3 regions of the Desulfosporosinus meridiei DSM 13257 genome follow, and region 3 is predicted to be linked to each of the others. Evidence: riboswitches for the same ligand, from Rfam matches in the RefSeq annotation. Region 3 holds a riboswitch; each other region holds the start of a gene.

Region 1 (7,067 bases), 300 kb from region 3:
TTCGCAAGCTTTGGTACTAAGTAATTTCATAGTTCACACTCTCTCCTCTACACAATTATTAAATCAACAGGGTTTATTCTTAGGGTCCAAGGCTGAGGCTTATCCTTCAACTCTAACCAAGTTTGTTTTGCTATCTCCCATTGAAGAGTACCGTGGTTCTGCTTTTGATGATCCCTTTCTGTAACTAGATATACTATCGTACGAGATGGGGTCTCGCTGGCAAATTTCAGCCAACACCTGAAGACATTATCCTCTTTTTCGTCTCGGGCAATTTCGAGCATATGGGCATGAACACCTACATGTTTGATTTGCTTTGGAATTGTACCCTTGGTCTTTAGGCGTATCCCCCATTCAAGGGCATCTAATTCAAAGGGTGATATGTATTTTGCTTGAGAAAAATTCTTACAACCAGTTAACTGGGCTGCTACAAGGGAAGGGGGACACTTGAAGACTTCCTCTTTTCCCCCTTTAGCTTCAATTTTCCCCATTGACAGCACCACTAACTGATCACAAATCCTATAAACTTCGTCCATGTTATGGGTCACAAACAGAGTAACTCCTTGATAATCCGCTAAATTATCTGTCAATTGGTTAACCACCTGGCCTCTTAGATAATCATCCAGGGCTGAAAAGGGCTCATCCAAGAGCAGCGCCTCGGGCTCAACCGCTAAAGCCCTGGCTAAAGCAACTCGCTGCTGCTGTCCTCCGGAAAGCTGATTGGGGTAGCGTTTTTCTAAGCCTTCCAGTTGAATCAACTTCACCTTTTCACTGATAATTGCCAATCTGTCCTCCCTGTTTTTATCTCCAATTCCAAAGCCAATGTTCTCCTCCACCGTCATATTAGGGAATAAAGCGTAGTTTTGAAACAAATATCCAAGTTTCCGCTTGCGACAGGGGAGATTTATTCCTTTCTTAGAGTCAAATAATGTCCTGCCGTTAAGGACAATTCTGCCCTGATCAGGAGTATCAATTCCCGCGATGCAGCGCAAGGTCATACTTTTACCTGAGCCTGAAGCGCCTAAAAGTCCAAGAATATTCTTACTCGCTTCAAAACTCACATCCAGCTCAAACCCTAGAAGCTTTTTTCGAATATCTACCAATAGTTCCATGCTATTTCCTGCCTGCTGAAATTATTAACTTACGCTGGTAATCCGTCCAATAGTTCATTAACGTCATAACAATCAGTGAAATAATAAAGATTAGTATCACCCAGAGTAAAGCCTTATTCATATCTCCACTTTCGGCAGCAAAGAAGATAGCCGCAGGGATGGTCAATGTTTTACCCGGTATGTTGCCCCCTATCATCAGTGTGGCACCAAAATCTCCCAGAGCTCGTGCAAAGGCCAAGACCATTCCTGCGGCAACTCCCGGCCAAGAGAGCGGAATTGTAATCTTCCAGAATATCTTCCACTCCGAGACACCTAGTGTGCGTGCAGCATAAATAATATTTTGATCAATCTGTTCAAAAGAACTTCTTACTGTTCGATACATTAAAGGAAAGGCCACGACTGAGGCTGCAATAACAGTAGCCTGCCAAGAGAATATGACCGTCGTTCCAATGGCTGTGAGAAATTTTCCAAGGGGCCCATTCTTACCAAACAAAACAAGCAACAAAAAGCCTAAAACAGTTGGTGGCAATACCAAGGGAAGAGTAAGGACACCGTCAATCAATCCCTTAAATTTTCCCCGATACCCTGAAACAAAACACGCTGCAGCAATACCTAAAAAGAAAGTAACAATAGTGGCCATGGTTGCAGCTCTTAAAGATATAATTAGCGGAACAAAGTCAATCTCCATCAAATCAAAAGACACATTAACCCCCTTACAGAGTTAGTCATAGTTAATAGGTTAGAAATCCTGGCCTTAGCATAGAGGCAAAACAATAGGGCTCCCCGAAAAGGGAGCCCTGAGTAAACTAGTAGCCTAGCATTACACCTGTACTCCTTTTCAAAAAGTGAAGGCATACCTGTTTCCAAGAATACCCTGAGGATCTAAAGTCCTGTCCAGCGACCGTAGACTTTGATCCTTAGGTCAGACTGGCTCGGAGATTTACTATTTAATTTTCCTAAGACTTGTTTCATTTAACTTATCTGACATCTTAATCGTCTCTTGCTTACCCCGATCCAGCTTAATAATCTGATCTCCAAGCATTTCTGCTTCCTGTGGATCATGGGTGACTAAAATGAAGGGAATCTGCCATTGGGCTTGCAGCCTAAGCAGTTCTTGTTGAAGCGTTCTTCGCGTGTCCTGATCAAGTGCTGAAAGTGGCTCATCCAGTAGTAAGAGTTCTGGCTCAGTCATTAAGGCACGAGCTAAAGCCACTCTTTGTTTTTCCCCCCCAGAAATCTGGTTGGGATAGCGCTGCCGGAGATGTTCAATCTTCAGCATTTCTAATACATTGGAAACGGTTAAAACCTTGTTAGGGCTATTATCCTTTTTGGGCATACCGTACATTACATTCTTTTCAACAGTCATGTGGGGAAAGAGAGCATAGTCCTGAAAAACATACCCTATACGCCGATTTCTGATAGGAACATTTATGCCCTCTTCAGTAGAGAAAACGGCTTTATCATTGATCTTAATCTCGCCTTGAGAAGGGGTCTGCAGGCCCGCGATGCACTGCAGGATCGTGGTTTTGCCAGCCCCGGAGGGACCGACCAAAGCAAGGATTCCGTTACTCAAAGAAATGTCTGCTTCCAGATCAAAAGAGGGCAACTTTTTTTCAAAATGTGCCTTAAGCATGATCCCCGCCCCCTTTCCTATCCTTCTGAGAGCCTTTCCCCCAACGGTTTAGCCCATAAATCACCATAAAACTAAACACTGTCATAATGATAACCAATATACTTGCTTGCCTTGTATCTCCTGATTCATTGGCAAAGTAGATAGCCAACGGCATTGTTTGAGTCTTACCCGGGATATTCCCAGCAATCATCAACGTTGCTCCAAATTCGCCCAGAGATCGGGCGAAGGCTAATACCAAGCCTGCCACAATTCCATTCCAAGCCAAAGGCAGAGTGATAGTGAAGAATATTCTTAGCTCCTTTGCCCCCAATGTACGGGCAGCCTTTTCAAGGTTGGGGTCCACATTCTCCATTGCTACCTTCACTGATTGATACATTAACGGCAAAGCGACAACGGCAGCCGCAACAACAGCTCCTGCCAAGGTAAAGACTATTCTGGTGTGGAACCATTGTTCTAACAGCTTTCCCAGAGGACCATTCTTGCCAAAAACAAAAAGCAGCATAAAACCAATAACCGAGGGCGGTAATACCAAAGGTAAGGTAATAATTGACTCGACGACATCCTTGCCCAGAAACTCCCTCTTGGCCATCAAACCAGCTAGTGGTATGGAAGTACAAGTTACAATGATAACGGCTGCGAAGGCAACTTTTAGGGACAAGATAATTGGAATAAAGCTAAAATCCATAAGGCTCACCGCACTTCGTCCAGTTTTCAGGGCTCCTGCTTAATAATTATGGGTAAGTTCTTCAGGAAGGCGATCCCCTGAACAACTTTACTTTGCTATCGACTTAAATCCGTATTGGGTAAAGATTTTCTGAGCATCCGAACTCTGTAAGTACTTTAAAAACTCTTCTGCAGCTTGTTGATTTTTGGTAGCTGAGATAATTGCCGCAGGGTAAACAATAGGCTTGTGGCTGCTCTCAGGAAGAGCCATAACAACTTTCACCTTATCTGAGCCCTGAGCATCGGATTGGTATACCAGGCCCGCGTCCACGTTGCCTGTTTCGACATAATTTAAGACTTGGGTTACATCCTTAGCCAAGACAAACTTAGGCGTTAATTGCTCCCAAAGCTTGAGGCTTGTCAAAGCTTCCTGCGCATATTTTCCGGCAGGCACAGACTCAGGAGTGCCGATACTAATTTTCCCTACATCAGCTTTAGCCAGGTCTGCTAGCGAGGTTACCTTGTTGTTTTGCTTTCCTGTAACAAGAACTAAGTCATTCCCCAGTAAATCAATTCTGCTTTCTTTAACCAGCAAATTTTTTTGCCCCAAAGCATCCATTTGAGATTTACCTGCAGAAATAAAAAGATCAGCCGGTGCACCCTGTTCAATCTGTTGTTGGAGAGTTCCTGAACTTCCAAAGTTAAAAGTAAGCTTCACTTCGGGTTTTTTCTGAGCATAGTCCTTTTGCAGTTCAGTTAGCGAATTTTGCAGACTTGCCGCAGCCGATACCATGATTTCTGTAGATTCTACCTGAGTAGTTTTTTCTGGCGATTGGGCGGGATTATTCGCATTACAACCTACACTAGATAAGATGATCAACAAACTAAAACTTAATACTAATAACCATGATATTTTTTTCACTTTCCACTCCTCCTCAAGCACTTTTTCTCGACTACTCCATTCATGTTAGGTTGTATTAGCTAATGTTGGTCAATAATAACTTCTACAACCATTCATAAACAAACAAAACCTAACAAGACTGAATTACACTGACATTATACTATGTGTTATAATACATTAGCAAGTACATTCAGCAAAGTATACAGTACATTTGCATACTTATAAGAGACAGGAGCTTAGCTATGTCCACTGATATTTCCTATACGCCCGAAGAAATTGCCAAGATCTTAAAGATTTCGAAATTTACAGTATATGAGCTGATCAAAAGAGGTGAGCTTACTGCTTATCGCATTGGTCGTAAAGTCCGTGTAGAGGGTGCTGATCTTGAGGCTTATAAGCAAAAATCTAAGGGCCTAAGCACATCTACCCCTCCTCTAGACCCCTCAGCCATTAACGAGGAATTAGTTCATCGCCATCGTTTAACCAGTGACGAAAGCTTAGTTATCTGCGGCCAAGATATTGTTTTGGACATTTTGACCCGGTATTTAGAGAAGCAATTTCCCCAGGTTCACTTCTTACGCCGCTATATCGGTAGTATTGATGGGCTGATGGCCTTATATCGCGGGTTGGCCAACGTTGTCACTGCCCATTTATGGGATAGCGATACTAACGAATACAACACCCCGTATGTACGAAGACTAATGCCTGGTCACCAAACCTGTGTCATTAACTTAGTCTATCGAATGGAAGGATTCTATGTTGCTAAGGGAAATCCCAAAAACATAACCACTTGGGGAGACTTAGTCAAACCTGAAGTTCGTTATGTAAACAGAGAAAGAGGCTCAGGGGCAAGAGTATTGTTAGATGAACAACTGAGGATCTCGGGAATTAAGCGCCAAGACATTCTTGGCTACGGAGAAGAAGAGTTAACCCACTTGGCCGTCGCCAGCAAAGTTGCCCGCGGTGAAGCAGACGTTGGTTTGGGGATTGAAAAGGTTGCTATGCAATTTGCTAATCTTGATTTTATCCCCCTTCATAAAGAACGCTATGATTTAGTAATGCGCTTGGAAGATGTGGAACGCCCACATTTCCAGGCATTAATCAGCATCTTAAGATCCTCCGCATTTCGAAATGAAGTACAGGGAATTGGAGGGTATGACATATCTCAAATGGGTGAGATCATCGCAGAAGTCTAGTAAAAATTTTACGATGTCTCTTCAATCCTAATCTCCGAACGCGAAAGTCTTGCTCCATGATCTACTGGTTTCTAAATTACTATCATTTTCCGTTGTGACTATTCAAACCTCTCGTCTACCATAAGGCCATTCTTATGCCCCGTATCTCTATGGCAATTGTTGCAGCCTACACCATTCTTAATATGTTTGGCATGCCCTTTAGGCATGGGAGGTGCCTCTAATTCCGGCTTAAAATCACCTAAATGGCAAGTAATACAATTCGACTCATAAACCACGGCTTTCATTGGGAATGAGTAGTCACCCTTAATATGTATTCCAATATCTCTAACACCACGAGCAGTGAAATCCATTCTACGAAAAATTCCTCTATTTTCATGGCATGACCGGCAGTCCACACTGCTGTGAGGGGACTTTTTCCATGACACTGCATAGGGTTCCACTTCATGACATCTTAGACATGTCAATGGATTACCAAACCAAGAATAGCTTACTCTATAAACTGTATATAATAGTACTATTACTACAAGTCCAGTAAGCATTAAGCCCTTATTGGCAGATTTCATTAATAATCACCTTTTTCTTTATCAACTTATGAATTAGGATTCTCATTTCTTAAGTAACCATACAATGATTAAGATATTTTTCAATAAGCTTCGTCTACAGATAGGTCAGGCGACAATTTCCATACTTCCCGAAAAATCCCAATTGATTAAGAAATAGGGCTTGGTCAAAAACAATTTGACCAAGCCCTATTTCCATTGAACAATCGACGCAGGGTATTGCTTATCTCATGGTATAACTCATTTATGGGCGAATATCATTAACTAGCAATGGTTAAAGAGGAGGTTTTTCCATGAGCTCTGGCTATATCACATCTGCTTTATATGAGCACCGTTTTTGGTTACAGGTTCTTGGGGATCATTCCCGTTTCATCTATAAAGCCTTAAGCCCTTCAGAAAAGGAGGAAATCAGCCGGGCACTTTACTTTATTCAGGAATTTGATAATTTACTCACTCAAACCCGGCAGAATTTAAATAGGGAGGAACTAAGTAGTATCAATCAACTTATTTGGCAGCGAGTTCAACAATTAAAAGAGTTTAAATTGCATTTGATTCAGAGACATCTCACAGGTCAAATCGGATTATCTCTCCCTCCTTCATTTATAAGCCATATGGTCAATGAGCTAGAAGAGTATCTATTAGTGTTAGGCTTTCTGCTCAAGGGGGAAGATGTTCCGTTACTCCATCCTACTCACTATCATTTGTTGTGGCTGCTTGATGCCATCGGACATGCTAACTCAATTGCAACCACTCTCGACGCTGTCGAAAAATCCTTACGAATGCAAGGTCAGCGATTTACTAGAGATTTTGAATCGTCTTATCAGAAAGCTATTGAAATGGTTGGCCTTGCGAGATCATTAAAGAATTTTCCAGAGTTAGCTGAGTTCAATCATGAAGCAGCAAGCCAGATCCAACAGTTTAATCAATTTTTGATACAGCTGCAAGAAATGCTCCTTAGTAATACTGCGTTAGGTATCATTGACCCTTTAATACCAGATCACATGC
Region 2 (4,333 bases), 290 kb from region 3:
GGCAGCCGATTTTGCTATAACCCCAACAACTTTGCCATGTTTTGAGTTAATAACAAATTTACAGCCGTAATCGCAAAATGTACAGGTTACTTCTTCTGTCGTAAACTCCCACACTCTGCCTTTACCTACCATACTCTTATCCACAAGAGCTCCCACTGGACAGATTGCTACGCATCTATTGCAATAAACACAAGCCGAATCCTTTAAGTCGGTGTCCATAAAAGTTGAAATCTTAGTCTCAAATCCACGATTTGCAAAACTAATTACACTGCGTTCCGCTACTTCCTCACAAGTAGCAACACATTTTCCGCATAATATGCATTTGTTGAGATCTCTTAAGATATATGGGTTTGTATCATCAATGGGAAGCCGGCGTTTTTCCCCATTGTAAACTTTTCCGTTTACACCATATTCATAGGCATAGTCTGCCAATGAACATTCCCCCAGCTTTTGACAGGTCATGCAGTCTAAGGGATGATTGGCGACCAACAGATTAAGAATTGTTTTACGTGCATTCCTAACTTTTGGATTCTGCGTTTCTACCTTCATGCCTTCAGCTGCTTGAATAGCACAAGATGGAGAAAGATTACGCATTCCTTCGATTTGAACAACACATAAGCGGCAAGCGCCGGAGGGAGTAAGCGCTGGGTCATGACACAAGGTAGGAATTGGAATATTATTCAGGCGACAGGCCTCAAGTACAGTTGTACCTTTCGGGACACTGACTTTTCGTCCGTCGATGGTTAAAGTAAGGCTCTCCATGTGTTTCACTCCTTAACTATAAATTGTTTATTTTACTACATCATTAAAACTCTTTTTTGAGCTTGTTACATATCGGCTTATTTCTATTTTTTACATGACTATTTCGCAAGCATCCTAAGTTTAGGCTTATCTCTGGCTTGAACCTCAGCAACAAGCTCGTCGTAGAGGTCATGAAGTCTTGATAGACCTTGAGCTACCTGTTGAAGGGTGCAGTTATTTGCTACATATTCCCTTTCATCTGAAAATCCTACCATGATAAAATCCGTGAATTCTACTATTTTCTGCGTATCATAATTTATAACAACAAGTGATAACCCTTGGCCTTCGGGCTTGAGCTTAAATACTGAATCGGCTGGTTCTTGCATCAACGAAGTCCTCCTTAGATATTTAGTTTGATCTCGTTATAAGAATGTTTAAGATTTGTCAATTTATCTGCTTTTCTCAGGCCAACTGCTTCTGTACTTTTATTACCTGACCAAGAATACCTACAGCAATTTCTGCCGGAGTCTCAGCTCTTATTTTCAAACCAATCGGAGAATACAATTTTTGTAATGACTCGCTCTGGATTCCTTCTTTCTCCAACTCTGCTTTTAGGGCTTTGACCTTTCTATAACTGCCAGTCATTCCAATATACCTGGTTGGTTGGTTAATCACTTTCCGAAGACATACCTTGTCAGAATAAGTTCCTCTGGTAACAAGCACAATGAACGTCTGTGGATTGATACTTAGAGTATCTAATCCGCGTTCAAGATCATCACAAATAATCCTATCCGCCAAGCAAAGGCGGGCAGAATTAGCAAGTGCTGGGCGGTCATCTAAAACTGTCACCTGGTACCCCAGAACTTTAGCCATAGCCACCAGTGGTTGGGCGATATAACCTGCCCCTACAATCACCAGATGCAGAGTAGTTGTTGGAGGCTCAATAAATAACCGCAAGCAAGCCTTCGACAGGGAAGGCTCACATATCTCAAACTCAGAATCCATACTAATTAACTGCGGATGTAATTTTTCCCCACCTGCCATAGCTTTCTCTAGGGCAGCTTTGTTCAATTTCTCCGAGCCTAGATCCCCTAATGCATCCCCGGTACTTCTGGTAAATAGCTTTTTTCCGATTAACTGTTCGTCGAGTGCTTCGATTACAGTTACAAGTGTGGGATTGTCGCTCATTAAAGCTGAGAGATAGTGCTTATTAAGATTTATTTGCTTTAAGGGGTTTTGAAAACCTAAATAATCTATGAATAAACCCATGATACCCCCACAAACCATTCCCTCTTCTTGAATATCATCTGCAATCATATTTAGATAATAGATCTTTGAAGTGTGTGTCGCAATAACCTTGAAAGCTTCCTGCCTGGCCTCATCCTCACCGCATCCACCGCCGAGGGTACCAGTCGTAGTGCCGTCAATGTAGACCAACATCTTAGCCCCAGGTTTGCAAGGAGTCGATCCGAGGGCACTGGTCACAGTTATCAAGGCCGCCTCCAGGCTTTGGTCAAATACCCTTACTAGCCCCAGAAAAACATCTTTATCCATAAAACCTTGCCCCCTAACCCCTGCCTCTCTTTTCTCAATATAGCAAATCCCGGTTAATTAGGATCTCATGACTTCCTGGATATCCTTTTCTGTCAATATGTTCTTCAACTGAATCTTATCTATAAAAATAGCTCCACTCATAGAGAGTGGAGCCCACACAAAATATACCCTTTGCAGGCCCGCCACCTCCTTTTCAATAGTGAAGGCAGATCCGTTTCCAGACATGCCCGAGGGCTAAAACCCTGGCCGAAATACCATAATTTACTCTTTAGGTGGTTCGGCTCGGAGATAGTAAATTATAAAGTTTTTACAAATACTTCTCTGCTTCAGTGAATCAAGGAGTTTGGATATTCTCCATCGTCACTCCAATATCAGAGGGTTTACCAAAATACATGGAAGTTGTTACAATCCCATCGATACCTGTTCGAGCATACTCTTCAATATTCCCTTCATTAATCCCACCCGCTCCCAGCAGCGTAATATTAGGGTTAAGGTTGTGAATTTCAGCGACGATGATCCTTAGATCCTTGGCCGGGACTTTATCAAATTGTAATCCATCAACACCCGATTCGATTAAGAGGCGAGCATCCTCAATGCTTTCTACCTCTACGATAATTTTCTTTTCACAGGCCTTTCCTTTGATTACCTTAATCATCTCGGCCAGATTATGGATATCTCCCAGAAAATTGACATGCTGCTTGAAAATTAAGATAGTTTCAGATAGACCTAAACGATGAGGATAAGCACCTCCAGCAATAATCGATTTGATGGAGAGCTCCTTGGTGCCTGGAAATGATTTTCTGGTAGCAACGACGGTGGAATGCGGGTCTATTGCCTTGGCTTTATCTACCATCCTTTTTGTTCTAGTGGCAATACCTGAACAGTATTCAAGAATATTCAGAGATACTTTCCAGGCCATGTGCAGGTTTTCTGCCAAACCTTCAGCTATTATAAAGGTATCTCCTGGATTGACGATAGTACCTGATGGTAAGGACTGCAGCTCGGTTACTCCCAGTTTACGAAAAATCCTTAATACCTCCTCAACCCCGGATAAAACCGTAAATTCCCTGGCCTTAAACGAAATTCTTCCCTTCATTCCACCTATGCCAAGTGTCAAGGTTGTCAAATCAATATACGGAACATCCTCTTTGATCCATCTCTCAATAGTCTCATCGCTAATATAAAGCATCCTTACACCTCCAATTTTACTGTTGTAACCACACCTAACACCACAAAAGAACGAACGGGTCTAGCTTATTCCCCCCTGATAAATCCATTTTTCTCAAAGATCTTCATCGCTTCATCACTCTGCAGGTATTCTAAAAACTTTGAGGCTTCATCACCGTTTTTAGAGGATGCAACTACTGCCGCCGGCAAGGTCACTGGCTTATGCGAGTTAGCTGGAGCAGGCGCTACAATCCTAACCTTATCTGAGGTGATCGCTATAGTATCCCAAACAAAACCTGCCTCAGCATTCTCCGTTTCCACATAAGTCATTATTTGCATTAAATCCTTACCGATCACAAACTTTGGTTGTAACTTGTCCCATAATTTCAGGGTCTCTAGGGTTTCCTTTGTTGTTTTGGCCGCAGGAACTGATTCTGCTTCACCAATCCCTATTTTCTTGACCTCTTCGTTTGTTAGATCTTCAAAACTCTTAATCCTAGTATTGTTCTTATTAACAACCAGCACTAGCTCGTCTCCCAATAGATTTATCCTAGTCCCTTGCTTAATCAGCCCTTTTTGCTCTAAGGCATCCATTTGCGGTTTGCCCTGAGAGATAAAGATGTCCGCAGCGGCGCCTTGTTCAATTTGGTTTTGAAGTGATCCCGATGGTCCATAATTGTAAACCAGTTTGACTTGAGCATTCTTCGCTGTATAGAGCCCCTTGATTTCTTCAAGCGAACCTTTCAAGCTTGGCGCAGTGGATACTAAGAGTTCGATAGGTTTAACTTGCTCAGTTTGACTGCCCTCAGTTTTTGGAGTTTCATTAACTGCACTTGAACAGCCGGACATTAACAGGACTATTAATCCTAGC
Region 3 (7,067 bases):
TTGATGGACGTGAAGTCAGTGTACCTAAAGGTACGACAGTACTTGATGCCTGTCGGATGAATAATATTCCTATTCCAACCTTGTGTCATGCGCCGGAGCTAACCTCTGCGGGAGCATGCCGTCTGTGTGTGGTTCAAATCGAAGGGATGCGCAATCTTCCCCCCTCCTGTGTTACTCAAGCAGCACAGGGTATGAAGGTTGAGACCCAAAATCCTAAGGTTCGCCAAGCACGAAAAACTATCCTGGAACTCCTTGTTGCCAATCATCCGTTAGATTGCATGACCTGTCAGAAGATGGGAGATTGTTCATTGGCAGAATATGCCTATGACTATGGGGTAACCGGTGAGGTCTATCAAGGCGAGAAGCGCTGTCTGCCAATTGATGACAGTAATCCTTTTATTCTGCGCGACCCGAATAAATGTATCTTATGCGGAAAATGTATTAAGGCTTGTACAGAAATTCAAGGAAAAAGCATTCTAGACTTTTCCTTTAGAGGTTTTGATACACAAGTAGGTCCTGCTTTCAATCTGCCTTATAAAGAGTCCGATTGTGATTTTTGTGGATCTTGCGTTTCAGTATGTCCTGTTGGAGCACTGACTGAAAAGCAAATGGTCGGCAAAGGACGTCCTTGGGAAGTATCCAAAGTCCAAACGACTTGTCCTTTCTGCGGAGTAGGTTGTAACTTTGATTTGAATGTTAAAGACGGAAAGGTCATTGGAGTAACTTCTAATCCTGAGGCACCGGTTAATGGCAAAGCTTTGTGTGTTAAAGGCCGTTTTGGCATGGACATGATCTATAGCGACAATCGTGTAACCACACCTTTAATTAGAAAAAATGGAGAACTGGTTCCGGCAGATTGGGATGAGGCTCTGGATTTGGTCGCCTCTAAGTTGGGAGAGATTAAAAAGACCTATGGTCCCAACTCTATAGCTGCTTTAAGCTCAGCTCACTGCACAAATGAAGAAAATTACCTGATGCAAAAGTTCATGCGCGCGGTAATCGGTACGAATAATATCGATCACTGCGCAAGGACTTGACACGCTCCCACTGTGGCCGGTCTGGCCACCTCATTTGGATCCGGAGCGATGACTAATTCCATTAATGAAATTCCTAACGTTAAGGCTATGTTTGTTATTGGTGCTAACCCGACAGAAGCTCATCCGGTAATCGGAACTAAAATGAAACAAGCCCTGGCTAAAGGCGCTAAACTGATTGTTGCTGACCCTCGGTGTATCAATCTTGCCGAAGATGCAGATGTTTGGTTGAGACTGAGGCCAGGAACGGATATTGCTTTGATCAACGGAATCATGAACATTATTCTGGCTAACGGGTGGGAAGATAAAGAGTTTATTGCTGAACGAACAGAAGGCTTTGAAAACGTTAAAGAAGCAGTAAAGGAATATACTCCTGAAGTAGTAAGTAAAGTAACTGGGGTTTCCGTAGAACAGCTCGAAGAAGCCGCCAGAATCTATGCTACCGCTGAACGAGCTTCAATCTTCTATACCTTAGGGATAACTGAGCATACCTGTGGTACGGACAATGTCATGAGTCTGGCAAACCTAGCTATGCTGACAGGAAATATTGGTAAGGAGAGTTCAGGGGTTAACCCAATGCGCGGCCAGAATAACGTACAGGGTGCCTGTGATATGGGAGCACTTCCCAATGTTTATCCCGGTTACCAACAGGTTGCCAGCCCAGAAGTACGAGCCAAGTTCGAGGCAGCTTGGGGTGTTCCCCTTGATCCGAATCCCGGCTTTATGATTCCAGATATGTTTGGAGCTGCAGTTAGTAAAGATCTGCGTGCTCTGTATGTCTTAGGAGAAGATCCGGTCATTACGGATGCCGATGCGAACCATGTACGCAAAGGTCTTGAGGCCTTGGACTTCCTTGTTGTTCAAGAAATTTTCTTGTCTGAAACAGCAAAACTAGCGGATGTCGTCTTACCTGGTGCTAGTTATGCAGAGAAGACAGGCACTTTCACAAATACTGAGCGAAGAGTGCAATTGGTAAATCAGGCCATTAAGCCTATTGGAAATGCTAAGACAGATGGGGAGATCATTTGTGAGCTGGCTACTCGTATGGGTTACCCCTTCAACTATGAATCTTCTGCAGATGTCATGCAGGAAATTTCAAAGCTCGCACCACAATTTGCTGGTATAACCCATGAGCGCTTAGGAACACAAGGCCTGCAATGGCCTGTACCCCATGCGGAGCACCCAGGAACCAAGTTCCTGCATGAAGGGAAGTTTAACCGGGGCAAAGGACTCTTTATGGCCGTAGAAAATCAGTTGCCTGCTGAATTGCCCGATGAGGAATATCCTTTCTTGCTCAATACCGGACGTAAACTCTCTCACTATAATGTTTTCACCCAACACTCCCCTTCATTAGGCATCCATTCTCCTGAAGAGCTTGCTGAGGTTAATCCTTCAGACGCTAAGAAACTGGGAATTGAAGATGGAGAAGTAGTCCAAGTAGCATCACGCCGTGGTGAGCTGAAAACTAAAGTTAAAGTAACTGAGAGAGTCCCAGAAGGCATGGTCTTCATGACACTTCACTATTTTGATTCACCAACCAATGTCCTGACCAATGGTGCCTATGATAAAGTTACCAAAACCTATGAGTATAAAGTATGTGGTGTAAAAATTTCCAAGGTTAGCTAAGATCCAAAAGGGGCCGATGCTTTACGAACTCAGTTCGTAGAGCATCGGCCCCCCGTGTTGTGTGCGTGTTGTGCGTGTTGTGGGGACGGTCCTTTTAACACACTATAGTGTGTTAAAAGGACCGTCCCCACAACACGTGACTTAGAAGTTTGAATATGGTACATTGAGGGTAGAATGAATGATTGGGGAAGTGAGGATTTTTGAAACAAGAAATAGTAATGTATACATTACCCCTTTGCCCATATTGCGCACGGGCTAAACGATTCCTCACGGGCAGAGGAATTATGTTTTCAGAAAAGAATATCCTGATTCCGAAGAATTTTAAAGAATTGCGGAATATGACAAATTCGATTGGAGTTCCGGTAACCATTGTAGGCAAACGAATCTTGACTCGTTTTTCGTTAGCTGAATATGAGGAGGTCTTTAGAAATTAGTACTCCAAAATCCGAAATACAAGTTCCTAGGTTGCAGGCAACCGGGGTTTTATTAGCGGGTGGAAAAAGCTCACGGATGAAAAAGGATAAGGCGTTTCTTGAGATAGAAGGACAGTCATTGGCTGAACGAAGTCTTAAGGTCTTGAAGGCTTTATTTCCAGAGGTGTTAATCAGTAGTAATCAGCCCGAACTCTTTGCCCAGTATGAGTTACCGGTTATTCGAGATGAGGTTATAGGTCGAGGCCCCTTGGAGGGGCTCTATCAAGGTCTTAAAGCAGCAAAGCATGATGTCGTATTTTTTGTTGCCTGTGATATGCCGTTTTTGGAAATAGAACTTATTCGTTTTTTAGCAAAGTGGAGTTCGGATTATGATTTAGTCGTCCCAAAACTTCAGTCTGGCCTTCATCCATTGCATGCTTTTTATCATCGGCGTTGTCTGAGTGCAATAAAAAATAATCTTGAGGCAGGCCGCCTGAAGATTATTGATTTCTATTCAGCATGTTCAGCTAAGTATGTTGATGAAAAGGAAATGAGTGGTTGTTTTACTGATTTAACGAATGCGTTTTGCAACGTAAACACACCAGAAGAATGGTCTTATATCAATAAGACCATAACCCCCATTTAGAATTCATTAGAGTTACAAATGATACGTTCGCTGCAAGTATAAATATTTACCCGTTGTTCCCTGGCAAAGCCTAGAACTGTAATATTCAGAGCAGTTGCTTGCGCGAGAGCCATATCCGTTGGAGCACCTCGAGCAATAAGGATAGGTGCTTTCATTTTGGCAACCTTAAGTAGTATTTCAGAGGCAACTCGACCACTGAAAAATACTACATGGTTTTCAAGATTTAATCTTTTGCGAAAGGCTTCCCCACTTAGTTTATCAAAAACATTATGTCTGCCGATATCATAACTTGTCATAAGGACTTTTCCTTGGTAACCTATTCCGCCGCTATGGATACCTCCGGTTTTTGCAAAGAGGGGGAGATATGACTGTAGGAATTTTGCGTAACTATAAGCTTCTTGAAGAGAGATACGATAGTTCGAGGTTATTGGTTTAACCATCAGGGCATCATTGGCAAAGCAAAAGGACGCTCTGCTTTTACCACAACAAGCTGAAACGTATCGTTTACTCATTAGCTCTTTTTGTAAAACGCAGGGCCTGCCTTCGACCCAAATCATGAAGTTCGCAGGATCTTGTCGTATTTCGTATACGTCCTCGGGAACTTGGATAAATCCCTCATTAAATAAAAAACCAAGGGTAAGCTCTTCGATTTGAGAAGGAGAGCACAATAGTGTTGCTATTTCCTCCCTGTTATAGTGAACGGTTAGGGGAATTTCTCGAACAACTGTATCATCTAGCCATTCTAATAATTCACCGTTGGCTTTAAGAATGGTATGGGTAACGGTTTCATTTGTCATAAATCCTCCTTGGACATAGCCTTTCTTATAGTGTACAATATTATTAAAGAAACCTAAATGTTTTTTCGATAGAATAATAAATAGAAAATAATTAAATCATAAAAAGCGAGCTATTTAAAGAAGATCTAAAAAAGGAAATTGGCTTTAAATGGCGAATTATAACTTTAAGAAAAAACAATTGAATTACTCCGAAGCTGAGTTACCTAAAGCATCTGCAATGGTGACCAGACAAGTGTCATAGGCACTCGGGTATTATGGGAAACTGTAATATCTCCTGTTGGAAAGGAGTCTGTCGACAGGTGGAATTAAACCCACGGTTGTTTGCAGACCGTGGGTTTTTTTGTTGTTTAAAAATAATAATCTGAGAAGAGGAGTCATAATGCAAGATCAATATCTTAGACGAATTGAATATCTCAGAATTTCTATCACAGATCGTTGTAATCTTCGGTGTCAATATTGCATGCCGGCTGAAGGAGTTCAATGGTTGCCTCATGACTCTATTCTTTCCTTCGAAGAAATTTTAAGATTAATGAGGATAAGTACACAATTAGGCTTCCGGCGCTTTCGAGTTACAGGCGGTGAACCTTTAGTTCGCAAGGGTATTTTAGGTTTTTTGCGGGAAAGTGCTCAACTACCGGGAGTAGATGATCTTATGCTAACAACTAACGGATTGTTACTTCCGGAAATGGCTTTTGATATAAAGTCGGCAGGGGTTCAGCGCATAAATATTAGCTTGGATACCATGGATCGAGATCGTTTTTACGAAAACACGCGTGGTGGTGACGTTTCAAAAGTTATTCAAGGGATTTTTCGTTCCCTTGAGGCGGGCCTCAATCCAGTTAAAATTAATGTGGTGGTTGTACGGGGATTTAATACAGATGAGTTGCCGAGCTTTCTTACCCTAGCTAAGGAATATCCGCTTCACGTTCGATTCATCGAGCTTATGCCGATTGGAGTCAGCTCCGAGCATAGGTCAGATTTTGTCTCAATTCAAGAAATGAAGGAGCTTCTGGGACTTGAGGATGATATTCCCATTAAGGACATTCCCGGCGGAGGACCTGCAGAGTATTTTCGACCCAATGGTTATAAGGGAAGTATAGGCTTTATTAGTGCCTTAAGTCGCCATTTTTGCAATACCTGCAATCGGGTGCGCTTAACTGCGGATGGAAAATTAAGACCATGCCTCCACAGCAAGCATGAAGTCGATTTTCGAGAAGTTTTGCGGTCAGGTATCTCCGACCAGGAAGTTATGAAATTGTTTGCTCAGGCTGTATGGCATAAACCAGCAGAGCATCATATGAACAACGAAGCGTGGCAAGATACACGCGTAATGTCTCAGATCGGAGGGTGAATAGTGGAGGATTTAACACATTTTGATGAGGAAGGCCGCGCTCGTATGGTGGATGTCAGTGATAAAGCTGAGACAGCACGAGTTGCCGTTGCTCAGGGAAAGATACTTATGAAGCCAGAGACATTGGAGAGAATCCGCTCAGGTTTAATTGCTAAAGGAGATGTTTTGGGAGTGGCTCAAGTTGCTGGAATTATGGCTGCCAAGCAGACATCCCAGTTGATTCCTATGTGCCATCCATTGGCGATTACCGGTGCTAAACTTAGTTTTAAATTTGTGGAGCCTGGTGAAATAGACATCGAGGCAAGTGTGAAAGTTCATGGCAAAACCGGGGTTGAAATGGAGGCATTGACAGCTGTAAGTGTGGCGGCCTTGACCATCTATGATATGTGCAAAGCTATTGATAAAAGTATGATGATTAAAGATATTTATTTGGCGGAGAAGATAGGCGGGAAAAGCGGGCATTATATACATGGCTAACTGCCAATCGCTTGCATTATAGGTGGAGAAATTGCAAGTAAGACATGCCTAGTTCAAGCAACGCATATGAAGTAGAGCTCCAGATGCGTAAGTTTCCAATATAACAATTTTGTTGAGGGGGCTTTATAGTGGGAAAAATTGTAGCTGTTTGTACAAGTGAACGAAAAGGAATGCGAAAAAAAAATGTAGGTGAAGGAATCTTAAAGGTCAATTTTGGGCTTGAAGGTGATGCGCATGGAGGAGATTGGCATCGTATGGTTAGTCTGCTAGCCATGGAGAGCATAAAGACAATGCAGGATAAAGGGTTGAAGGTGAAGCCTGGAGATTTTGCAGAGAACTTAACAACTGAGGGGATAGAACTATTTACACTGCCAGTTGGAACAAAGCTGAAAATTGGGGCCACCAGCATAGGGGAAGTCACTCAAATTGGTAAGGAATGTCATACAAAATGTGCGATATATCATCAGGCAGGGGATTGTGTCATGCCTAAAGAAGGAATCTTTATTCGTCTCCTGGAGGGTGGAGTAGTTCGAGTTGGAGACATTATTGAGGTGATCGAGTAATGCTTCGTGTTGGAATAATCACAGCCAGTGATAAAGGATCGCGTGGAGAAAGGGAGGATCTCTCAGGCCCTACCCTCAGCAAGCTCGTTCAGGAAATTGATGGCGAAGTTGTAGAGTATATAGTGCTTCCCGATGACCAAGCACAATTAGAAGCAACCAT

What was found. Region 3 has a riboswitch for molybdenum cofactor ahead of moaA (GTP 3',8-cyclase MoaA). Riboswitches for the same ligand answer to the same signal wherever they lie in the genome.
Region 1: linked by a shared signal. The riboswitch ahead of modB (molybdate ABC transporter permease subunit) and the one ahead of moaA (GTP 3',8-cyclase MoaA) in region 3 are both predicted to bind molybdenum cofactor.
Region 2: linked by a shared signal. The riboswitch ahead of DESMER_RS02085 (XdhC family protein) and the one ahead of moaA (GTP 3',8-cyclase MoaA) in region 3 are both predicted to bind molybdenum cofactor.

The regions. Positions count from the first base shown of each region.
Region 1 covers NC_018515.1:439,696-446,762, reverse strand. Annotated here, with positions in the region: gene modA (molybdate ABC transporter substrate-binding protein) at 1-30, opposite strand, end outside; gene DESMER_RS02070 (sulfate/molybdate ABC transporter ATP-binding protein) at 48-1,109, opposite strand; gene modB (molybdate ABC transporter permease subunit) at 1,111-1,797, opposite strand; molybdenum cofactor riboswitch at 1,925-2,059, opposite strand; gene DESMER_RS02060 (ATP-binding cassette domain-containing protein) at 2,053-2,742, opposite strand; gene modB (molybdate ABC transporter permease subunit) at 2,735-3,427, opposite strand; gene modA (molybdate ABC transporter substrate-binding protein) at 3,515-4,327, opposite strand; gene DESMER_RS02045 (helix-turn-helix transcriptional regulator) at 4,549-5,502, shown strand; gene DESMER_RS02040 (NapC/NirT family cytochrome c) at 5,601-6,065, opposite strand; gene DESMER_RS02035 (DUF2935 domain-containing protein) at 6,356-7,067, shown strand, end outside.
Region 2 covers NC_018515.1:446,813-451,145, reverse strand. Annotated here, with positions in the region: gene DESMER_RS02095 (NADH-quinone oxidoreductase subunit G) at 1-762, opposite strand, end outside; gene DESMER_RS02090 (hypothetical protein) at 861-1,127, opposite strand; gene DESMER_RS02085 (XdhC family protein) at 1,204-2,295, opposite strand; molybdenum cofactor riboswitch at 2,466-2,595, opposite strand; gene modD (ModD protein) at 2,630-3,484, opposite strand; gene modA (molybdate ABC transporter substrate-binding protein) at 3,550-4,333, opposite strand, start outside.
Region 3 covers NC_018515.1:738,861-745,927, forward strand. Annotated here, with positions in the region: gene fdhF (formate dehydrogenase subunit alpha) at 1-2,660, shown strand, start outside; gene DESMER_RS03425 (glutaredoxin family protein) at 2,861-3,094, shown strand; gene mobA (molybdenum cofactor guanylyltransferase) at 3,072-3,719, shown strand; gene fdhD (formate dehydrogenase accessory sulfurtransferase FdhD) at 3,716-4,516, opposite strand; molybdenum cofactor riboswitch at 4,691-4,820, shown strand; gene moaA (GTP 3',8-cyclase MoaA) at 4,896-5,867, shown strand; gene moaC (cyclic pyranopterin monophosphate synthase MoaC) at 5,871-6,344, shown strand; gene DESMER_RS03450 (MOSC domain-containing protein) at 6,473-6,907, shown strand; gene mog (molybdopterin adenylyltransferase) at 6,907-7,067, shown strand, end outside.